One region of the Kribbella sp. NPDC049584 genome, then DNA from elsewhere that is predicted to be linked to it. Evidence: riboswitches for the same ligand, from Rfam matches in the RefSeq annotation. Region 1 holds a riboswitch; each other region holds the start of a gene.
The links. Region 1 has a riboswitch for ZMP and ZTP ahead of AB0J62_RS12930 (tetrahydrofolate dehydrogenase/cyclohydrolase catalytic domain-containing protein). Riboswitches for the same ligand answer to the same signal wherever they lie in the genome.

Region 1 (3,265 bases):
TACTACGCCGCGCTGACGCTCGACCAGCTTGTCCAGGGCAACCATGTGGATGGCGTCGAGATCCGCGACTGGCCGACGCTGCCGTACCGCGGCTCGATCGAAGGCTTCTACGGCACGCCGTGGTCGCATGCGGACCGCCTCGACCACCTGGACTATCTCGGCGCGCACAAGATGAACACGTACCAGTACGCGCCGAAGGACGACGTGTACCACCGCGAACAGTGGCGCGACCCCTACCCGGCCGACAAGCTGGCCGAGCTCGGCGAGCTGATCGAGCGGGCTCGGCGGAACAAGGTCGATTTCACCTTCGCGCTCTCGCCCGGCCTCTCGATCGCCTACACCTCCGACGAGGACTTCCAGGCGCTGATCGCGAAGTTCGAGGCCCTGTACGCGCTGGGCGTCCGGGTGTTCAACGTGCCGCTCGACGACATCGAGTACGAGAAATGGCACTCCGACGAGGACGCGACGAAGTACGGCACGGGTGGTGGCGCGGCCGGCGCCGCGCAGGCCGACCTGTGCAACCGCGTCCAGCGGGAGTGGATCGCGACCAAGCCGGACGTCGCTCCGCTGCAGATGGTCCCGACCGAGTACTACGACCTCGAAGAGACGCCGTACAAGCAGGCCCTGCGGGAGCAGCTCGATCCGGCCGTGATCGTGCACTGGACCGGTACTGCGGTCGTTCCGGAGCGGATCACGAGCGAACAAGCGGCCGCGGCGAAAGCGGTGTTCGGGCACGACATCCTGATCTGGGACAACTACCCGGTCAACGACTACGCGCACGGCCGGATCCTGCTCGCGGCGTACACCGGCCGCGAGCCCGGACTGGCGGAGCACGTCGTCGGCGTGATCTCGAACCCGATGAACCAGGCCGCGGCCAGCAAACTCGCTCTGTACTCGTTCGCCGAGTTCGGCTGGAAGCCCGCGACGTACGACGCCGACGCGTCCTGGCGCCGTGCGATCGCCGAGCGTGCCGGGGGAGACGCCGCGACCATCGCGGCGCTGGAGGTCTTCGCGGACCTGACGACGTACGACGGGAAGCTGCATCTGATCAACGCGCCGGTGCTGGCGTCGAAGATCGCGGCCTTCAAGGCGACCTGGGACGACGGCGATCTGGCCGGGGCGATCGCTGACCTCGAGCCGTACCTGGAGGCGATCGAGAACGCGTCCGCCCAGATCCGCAGCGGCGTGATCGACCCGGAGTTCGAAGCCGAGACCGACCCCTGGCTGGACGCCTCGTTCTACTGGGGCGGCGCGCTGCGCCAGGCGCTGCGCGTGTTCGAGGCGCAGGCGGAGGGCAACTCGTCCGACGTGGCGACCGCCCGCGACGAGATCGAGCACCTGGTCACGCAGGCCAACGAGATCCGCGACGTCCGCCTCCCGCACAGCAAGGTCCCGATCCGGATCGGCGACGGGGTGGCCGACAGGTTCATCGAAGAGGCGGGGTGGTCCGGCGGGCCGGTATCCTGAGGGCGGACCGCGACTGGCGCTGAGGTGGACGACCACCGGGGAACGGTCTGCCATCCGGCTTTCGCCGCGCGCCTGGGCACCCTTTGACGAGGAGGAGTGCGCAGATGACTGCCGAGCTGATGACTGGGACCGACCTCGCCGCCGAGATGGTGGCCAAGGCGGCGGAGCGCGCAGCCGCGCTGCGGGAGCAGTATGGCGTGCAGCCGTGCCTGGCGACCGTGCTGGTCGGTGACGACCCGGCGTCGGCGACGTACGTGCGGATGAAGCAGAACCGGTCGAAGAAGGCCGGGATCGCCTCGCGGAGCGTCGTCCTGCCGGCCGAGACGACGACCGACGAGCTGGTCGCCGAGATCCGGAAGCTGTCCGAGGATCTGGAGGTGCACGGGATCCTGCTGCAGCACCCGGTGCCGGCGCAGATCGACGAGCGGGCCGCGTTCGAGGCGATCGACCCGGCCAAGGATGTCGACGGCGTGACCATGCGGTCCTTCGCGGCGATGGCGTTCGGGGATCCGGGGTTCCGGTCCGCGACGCCGGGCGGGATCATGCGGCTGCTCGCGGCGTACGACGTACCGCTCGAAGGGGCGCACGCGGTCGTGATCGGCCGCAGCCCGATCCTCGGCAAGCCGGCCGGGATGTTGCTACTGGCATCGAACGCGACGGTGACCTATGCGCACTCGCGGACCCGGGACCTGCCCGAGCTGGTCCGGACCGCGGATGTGGTGATCGCGGCCGTCGGCAAGGCGAACTTCGTTCGCGGCGACTGGCTGAAGCCGGGCGCGGTCGTCGTCGACGCCGGCTACAACGAGGGCAACGTGGGCGACGTGCACTTCGAGGAGGCGGCCGAGGTGGCCCGCCTGATCACGCCGGTCCCGGGCGGCGTCGGGCCGATGACGATCGCGCTCCTGCTCGAGCAGACGGTCGACGCCGCCGCGGCCCAGCTGGGTTAAGGGTCGCACCCGTTCGCGCCGTGCACGATCCGAGACGGCTGTCCACTCCTTGACTACTCTGGCCTAGGGTTGGGGGAGATGAACCGGCGACCAACCGGAAACGGCGTATGGAGGCGAGCACGTGGCGGTACGGGCGATCCGGGGTGCCACCCAGCTGGACGTGGACGAGCGCGAGCACCTGCTCGAGCGGTCCGCGGAGCTGGTGAAGGCGGTCCTGGAGGCGAACGATCTGGAGAACGAGGATCTGATCAGCATCCTGTTCACCGTCACGTCGGACCTGCGTTCGGAGTTCCCGGCCGTCGCGGGGCGGCAGATCGGGCTGACCGACGTACCGCTGATGTGTATGCAGGAGATCCCGGTCCCGCACGCACTGCCGCGGGTGGTCCGGTTGATGGTGCACACCGAGACACCGCGCTCCCGCGACAAGATCCAGCACGTCTACCTCCACGGTGCCGTCGCCCTTCGTCCAGATCTCACGGGCGCTCAGTGAGCGAGCTCCGCGGTCCGGTTCGCATCGTCGGCACCGGCCTGATCGGTACGTCGATCGGCTTGGCGCTCGCCCGCCTGGGCGTGGTCGTGGAGCTCGTTGACGGGAACCCCGACAACGCGCTGATGGCAGAGCGGATCGGTGCCGGCTCGCGCCTGGTCCAGATCGAGCCGCAGTTGGTCGTGGTCGCCGTACCGCCGGACCATGTCGGCGCGGTGGTGGCCGAGCAGCTCGAGCAGACCGACGCGGTGGTGACGGATGCGGCCAGCGTGAAGTCCAAACCACTCGCCGACGCCCGCCGTCTGACCGGCGATCTCAGCCGGTACGTCGGCAGTCACCCGATGGCCGGCTCCGAGCGGAACGG
Region 2 (3,265 bases), on a different contig from region 1:
TGAACGGGCACAAGTGGTTCTGCTCGGCGCCGCAGGTCGACGTCTTCCTGGTGCTGGCGCAGGCGCCGGACGGGCTGAGCTGCTTCGTCGTACCGCGGGTGCTTGCTGATGGCAACCGCAACCCGTTCGCGCTGCAGCGGCTGAAGGACAAGCTCGGCAACCGGTCGAACGCGTCGTCCGAGGTCGAGTTCCACGGCACGATCGGATACCGGCTGGGCGAGGAAGGCGCCGGGGTACGCACGATCATCGAGATGGTGGCGGCGACCCGATTGGACTGCGTGCTGGGCTCGGCAGCACTCCAACGGCGAGCGCTCGTCGAGGCCATCTGGCACACCAGGCACCGGAATGCCTTCGGCGGGTTGCTCGCCGACAAGCCGGCAATGCAGAACGTCCTCGCCGACTTGGCCATCGAGAGCGAAGCGGCCACAGCCCTAGCCATGCGCCTCGCGGCAGCAGTAGATGCATCCCGCGCCGCCGGCCCCAGAGGGGCCGGCGGCGCGGGGAACGGGGAGGTGCCGGGCGGGTCGGGGCGGAGCGCGGAGCAGGAGGCGGCGTTTCGGCGGATTGCTCTGCCGTTGGCCAAGTTCTGGGTTTGTAAGCGGACGCCGTTCATGGTGGCGGAGGCGTTGGAGTGTCTGGGCGGGAACGGGTACGTCGAGGAGTCCGGGCTGCCGTTGCTCTACCGGGAGTCGCCGTTGAACTCGATCTGGGAAGGGTCGGGGAACGTCAACGCGCTCGACGTACTGCGAGCCCTGAGAAGGCCCGAGTCGCTCGACGCCTGGCTGACCGAGATGGCCGCCGTACAAGGCGCCGACGCCAGGCTCGATGCAGCGGTCAACGACGTACTGCAAGCGCTTGCTGACATCGAGAACGCCGAGGCAGGCGCCCGGAGGCTGGCCGCGCTGATGGCCCTGTGCCTGCAGGGTTCGTTGCTGATCAGGTACTCGACACCGGCGGTCGCGGACGCGTTCGTGGCGTCCCGGTTGGCGAACGACTGGGGCGGTGTTTTCGGGACCCTGCCGAGGACCACACCGTTCCCACTGATCCTCGAGCGCGCGGTAGGGTGAGCGGCGTCGCGACTGGCGCGCTGAAGGTGGAGAACCACCGGGGAGCGAAACCCGTCGGCACCGTGCGCCTGGGTGCCTTCGACCCACTGCAACCGCAGGAGAGACAACGATGACTCAAACCTTCGATGCCGCCGCCGCGTCGGCCGCGTACAACAACGCGCTGCAGGTGATCGCCGCGGTCGAACCGACGATCGCCGGCGCGATCAAGGCCGAGCTGGCCGACCAGCGGTCCTCGCTGAAACTGATCGCGAGCGAGAACTACGCCTCCCCCGCCACCCTGCTGACGATGGGCAACTGGCTGTCCGACAAGTACGCCGAGGGCACGATCGGTCACCGCTTCTACGCCGGCTGCCAGAACGTCGACACCGTCGAGCAGACCGCCGCCGACCACGCGCGGGCGCTGTTCGACGCCCCGCACGCGTACGTCCAGCCGCACTCGGGAATCGACGCGAACCTGGTCGCGTTCTGGGCGATCCTGGCGCAGCGGATCGAGTCCCCGGCGCTGGCCGAGGCGGGCGCGAAGCACGTCAACGACCTGTCCGAGGACGACTGGACCAAGCTCCGCAAGGCGCTCGGCGACCAGAAGATGCTCGGGATGTCGCTGGACGCCGGCGGTCACCTGACCCACGGTTTCCGGCCGAACATCTCCGGCAAGATGTTCAACCAGCACTCCTACGGCACCGACCCGGAGACGGGCCTGCTCGATTACGACGAGGTCGCCCGCAAGGCCCGCGAGTTCAAGCCGCTGATCCTGATCGCCGGCTACTCGGCGTACCCGCGCAAGGTCAACTTCGCCAAGATGCGCGAGATCGCCGACGAGGTCGGAGCGACGCTGATGGTCGACATGGCGCACTTCGCCGGTCTGGTCGCGGGCAAGGTCTTCACCGGGGACTTCGACCCGATCCCGCACGCACACGTCACCACGACCACGACGCACAAGTCGCTGCGTGGTCCGCGCGGCGGCATGGTGCTCTGCCAGCCGGAGTACGCCGAGTCCGTCGACCGCGGCTGCCCGATGGTGCTGGGTGGTCCGCTGAGCCAGACGATGGCCGCGAAGGCGGTCGCGCTGGCCGAGGCGCGGCAGCCGTCGTTCCGGGAGTACGCGCAGGCCGTCGCGGACAACGCCGTCGTACTGGCCGAGGGCCTGATGAAGCGTGGCGTGAAGCTCGTGACCGACGGCACCGAGAACCACCTGGTGCTGCTCGACGTGTCGTCGTACGGCATCACCGGCCGGCAGGCGGAGTCTGCGCTGCTCGACGCGGGCATCGTCACCAACCGCAACGCCGTACCGCGCGATCCGAACGGCGCCTGGTACACCTCGGGCATCCGGATCGGTACGCCGGCGCTCACCACGCGCGGGTTCGGCGCCGACGAGTTCGACCGGGTCGCCGAGCTGATCGTGGACGTGCTGTCCTCGACCACCCCGACGACCACGTCCGCGGGCGCGCCGTCCAAGGCGAAGTACGTCCTCGCCGACGGTGTCGCCGACAAGACCCGCGCCGCCTCGGCCGAGATCCTCGACAAGCACCCGCTGTACCCGGGCCTCGTGCTCAACTGACGGAGAACAGCGCCCGCTCCTTCTCCGGAGCGGGCGCTTTCGTTTGCGGTCAGGCGTCCTGCTGGACGCCGATCAGCGCGTCCTGCGAAGCCTTCGCGGCTCGCTTCGGCATCAGGATCGCGGCGAGGATCGCGCCGGCGGCGGCGATGGCTGCCGACACCCACATCGTGGTGTTCAGGCTGCTCATGAAGGCGTCGCGGACGTTGGCGAGCAGCTCCGGCGAGCCCGCCTGGGCGGCGACCGCCAGGCCGCCGCCCAGGCTCTTCTCGACCGCGTCGGCGACCTGTGCGGGCAGTCCGGTCGTGTCGAGGTCGTGGCGGTAGACCGAGTTGAGGACGGTCCCGAGTACGGCGACGCCGACCGTGCCGCCGACCTGCCGGAAGGCCTGCAGCAGACCGGATCCGGTCCCGGCCCGCTCCGGATCGAGGACGCCGAGCGCCGCGTTCATTGCCTGGGGCATCGAGCAGCCGAGGCCGAATCCGACCACCACGAACCAGATCGCCGTGTACCCGTACCCGGTGCCGAGATCGGTGAAGCCGCCGAGCGCGAACCCGACCGCCATCACCACGAACCCGATCATCACCACCAGGCGCGTGCCGATCCGGGCCTCCACTGGCTCGGCAAGCTTCGCGCCGGCCGT
Region 3 (3,265 bases), on a different contig from region 1:
GCCGTCGCGGCGACGATCGACCGCCGGCGGTGCGGCTGAGCCGGGGAGCGACATACCGAGGGCCTCGGCGGACGCAGCCATCGTGTTGGCGGTGTACATCCCGCCGCAGGCGCCCTCGCCCGGGCAGATCGCACGCTCGACCGCGTCGACCTCCTCCCGCGTGATCAGGCCGCGGACGCACGCGCCGACCGCCTCGAACGCGTCGATGATCGTGACGTCCTTGTCGCCGAGCCTGCCGGGCATGATCGAACCGGCGTACAGGAAGACCGATGCGAGGTCGAGCCGGGCGGCGGCCATCAGCATGCCGGGCAGGGACTTGTCGCAGCCGGCCAGCAGCACCGAGCCGTCGAGCCGCTCGGCCTCCATCACGGTCTCGACCGAGTCCGCGATGATCTCCCGGCTGACCAGCGAGTAGTGCATGCCGACGTGGCCCATCGAGATGCCGTCGGAGACGCTGATCGTGCCGAACTCGAGCGGGTAGCCGCCGGCCGCGTGCACGCCTTCCTTGACGGCCTTCGCGAGCCGGTCGAGGGACAGGTTGCACGGGGTGATCTCGTTCCAGCTGGACGCGACTCCGACCTGCGGCTTGGCCCAGTCGTCGTCACCCATCCCGACCGCGCGGAGCATCCCCCGGCTGGCGGTGGCCTCCAGCCCGTCGGTCACTGTCCGGCTGCGGGGCTTCACATCGACCATGCGAGTCACTCTATTCCTTCGTCACTCGACGACGCCTGTGATTGCATTCGCGGGTGAGTGACGATCCGTACGGCGACGAACGACTGGTCGAGTTGTACGACCTCGACAACCCACCGGGTGACGACCACGCCCACTACCGCGCGCTGGCCTCCGGTGCCCGTAAGGTCCTGGACTTCGGCTGCGGCACCGGCCTGCTCACCCGCTCGCTCGTCGCCCCGGGCCGGGCGGTGATCGGTGTGGACCCGAGCCCCACGATGCTCGGCTACGCCCGCCGTCAGCCGGGAGCGGATGCAGTCACCTGGATCGACGGAGACTTCCGCGCCGTCGATCCCACCGGCGACGCAGACCTCGTCATCATCACCGGCAACACGATCATGCACATCAACAACCAGGGCGAGGTTTTCGCCGCGCTCGCGAAGGCGCTCCGCCCAGGCGGCGTCATCAGCTTCGAGTCGCGCAATCCGGCGGCGCGGGCGTGGGAGCAGTGGACCCGCGAGACGACGTACGGCGAACGCGACACCTCCGTCGGCCACCTCGTCGAATGGCTCGACCTGATCGAGGTCGGCGGTGATGCCGACGGCCGAGTGGTCTTCGACGCCCACAACCTCTTCCCGGACGGCCACGACGCCGTCTACCGCAACACCCTCTACTTCCGCTCCCCCGCCGACATCACAACCGACCTCGAGTCAGCCGGCTTCACCAACATCACCGTCCACGGCGGCTGGCACCAGGAGCCGCTGACCGACGACTCGCGCCTACTGATCTTCCACGCCACCAGGAGCTGACCGACCGTGGACCGACTCGAGGCCTATATCGACGGATGGCGGCGGCATGACATCGCCGGCGTTCTAGACACTCTGACCGACGACTGCGTCGTGATCGAGTGCTACGGGCCGGTCTACCGCGGCAAGGCCCGGGTCGAGCAGTGGATGAACGCCTGGTACGGCGCGGGCGGCACCGTCGACGCGTGGGAGATCACGTCGCGGGACGGGGCCGGCGAGCTGCTCGTTGCCGAGTGGCATTTCGAGTGCACGTGGAAGGGCGAGCCCGGCGCGTTCGACGGCGCGACGGTCGCGCGGCTCGACCAGGGGCGCATCGTGTATCTCCGCGAGTACGCCACCACGGCCCCGCTGTACGACTGGACCGGGACGTGGCGCGACTAAGCTGATTGGACCGCGACTGGCGAGGGTGGGGTACCACCGGGGAGCGAAGAACAAGGCGTCGTCCGCCTGGGCGCCTCCGACTGACCTCGGAGGTCCTCGTGCGTTATGGGATGAATCCGCATCAAACGGCCGTGATGGCGCCGGTCGATCGCGCGCCGTTCACGGTGGTTTCGGGCGAGCCGTCGTACATCAATGTGCTGGATGCGCTGACCGGTTGGCAGCTGGTGCGCGAGGCTGCTGCGACGTTCGGCGTACCGGCGGCTGCGTCGTACAAGCATGTGTCGCCGGCCGGCGCGGCGCTCGGCGGGAGCGTGGTCGAGGCCTATACGCGGGCGCGCGACGTCGATCCCAAGTCGTCGTACGGCGACTTCGTTGCGGTCTCGCATCCGGTCGACGCGGAGCTGGCGGCGGTGTTGAAGCGGGTCGTGTCGGACGGCATCATCGCGCCCGGGTACGACGAGGGCGTGGTCGACATCCTGGCGGCGAAGAAGCGCGGGACCTTTCTCGTACTGCAGGCCGACCCCGGCTTCGAGCCGCCGGCAGAGGAAGCGCGCGAGCTCTACGGCCTGCGGTTGACGCAGGAGCGGGATGCGCGGCCGCTGACACGAGACCTGCTCGACGATTCGCTGCCGGACGACGCGGCCCGGGACCTGCTGCTGGGGTTGATCGTTGCCCGCTACACCCAATCCAACACCGTCGTGATGGTGAAGGACGGGACGGCGATCGGCATCGGGGCCGGGCAACAGTCCCGGGTGGACTGCACGCGACTGGCCGGCGAGAAGGCGCAGCTGTGGTGGTCACGCCGGTCGGACGAACCGCTGACCGGCGTCTCGATGGTGTCCGACGGCGCGCTCCCGTTCACCGACAACGTCGAGGAGGCCCATCGCCGCGGCGTCAGCCACATCGCCGAGCCCGGCGGATCGATCCGCTCACCCGAAGTCGCCGCCGCGTGCGCTGCCCTCGGGATCACCTGGTCGGCGACGGGAGTTCGGCTGTTCAGGCATTGAAACCTCAAGCGCTGAGCAGATAGTCGCCTGAGGCAACGGCTTTGCGGACCTCGGCCGCGGTGTCCGCGGGATCGAGCGAGGACGTGTCGATCGCGTGCGGCTCGAGCTCGCCGAGATCCGCGAACGCCCCGTGCATGCCGGTGATCGCGTCCGCGTCCGTCAGTTCCACGCCGCCGCGGGACCGGCCGCGCCGCAACGTCGTGTCCAGGTCCGGCCGCAGGACGACGTACGACAACCTCCAATCGGCCGCGGCCGCGGCCGCGCGGAACGGGGCGAGGAACCACGGACCGATTACGCCGTCCACCACCACGTCGTACCCGCCGCGCGCATAGACCGCGACCGTCGCCACGATCACGTCGACCACCACCTCGTTCTGCCGTTGCGCGCCGGGCAGGTACGGCG

Region 2: another riboswitch for ZMP and ZTP. It lies ahead of AB0J62_RS23740 (glycine hydroxymethyltransferase); the one in region 1 lies ahead of AB0J62_RS12930 (tetrahydrofolate dehydrogenase/cyclohydrolase catalytic domain-containing protein).
Region 3: another riboswitch for ZMP and ZTP. It lies ahead of AB0J62_RS29425 (5-aminoimidazole-4-carboxamide ribonucleotide transformylase); the one in region 1 lies ahead of AB0J62_RS12930 (tetrahydrofolate dehydrogenase/cyclohydrolase catalytic domain-containing protein).

The regions. Positions count from the first base shown of each region.
Region 1 is NZ_JBFAPF010000003.1:238,725-241,989, reverse strand. Features, by position in the region: gene AB0J62_RS12935 (beta-N-acetylglucosaminidase domain-containing protein) at 1-1,467, shown strand, start outside; ZMP/ZTP riboswitch at 1,467-1,552, shown strand; gene AB0J62_RS12930 (tetrahydrofolate dehydrogenase/cyclohydrolase catalytic domain-containing protein) at 1,572-2,414, shown strand; gene aroH (chorismate mutase) at 2,536-2,904, shown strand; gene AB0J62_RS12920 (prephenate dehydrogenase) at 2,901-3,265, shown strand, end outside.
Region 2 is NZ_JBFAPF010000007.1:77,739-81,003, reverse strand. Features, by position in the region: gene AB0J62_RS23745 (acyl-CoA dehydrogenase family protein) at 1-1,067, shown strand, start outside; ZMP/ZTP riboswitch at 1,066-1,148, shown strand; gene AB0J62_RS23740 (glycine hydroxymethyltransferase) at 1,177-2,625, shown strand; gene AB0J62_RS23735 (DHA2 family efflux MFS transporter permease subunit) at 2,675-3,265, opposite strand, start outside.
Region 3 is NZ_JBFAPF010000010.1:37,263-40,527, forward strand. Features, by position in the region: gene ilvD (dihydroxy-acid dehydratase) at 1-693, opposite strand, end outside; gene AB0J62_RS29415 (class I SAM-dependent methyltransferase) at 747-1,478, shown strand; gene AB0J62_RS29420 (nuclear transport factor 2 family protein) at 1,485-1,856, shown strand; ZMP/ZTP riboswitch at 1,859-1,935, shown strand; gene AB0J62_RS29425 (5-aminoimidazole-4-carboxamide ribonucleotide transformylase) at 1,937-2,863, shown strand; gene AB0J62_RS29430 (AAA family ATPase) at 2,868-3,265, opposite strand, start outside.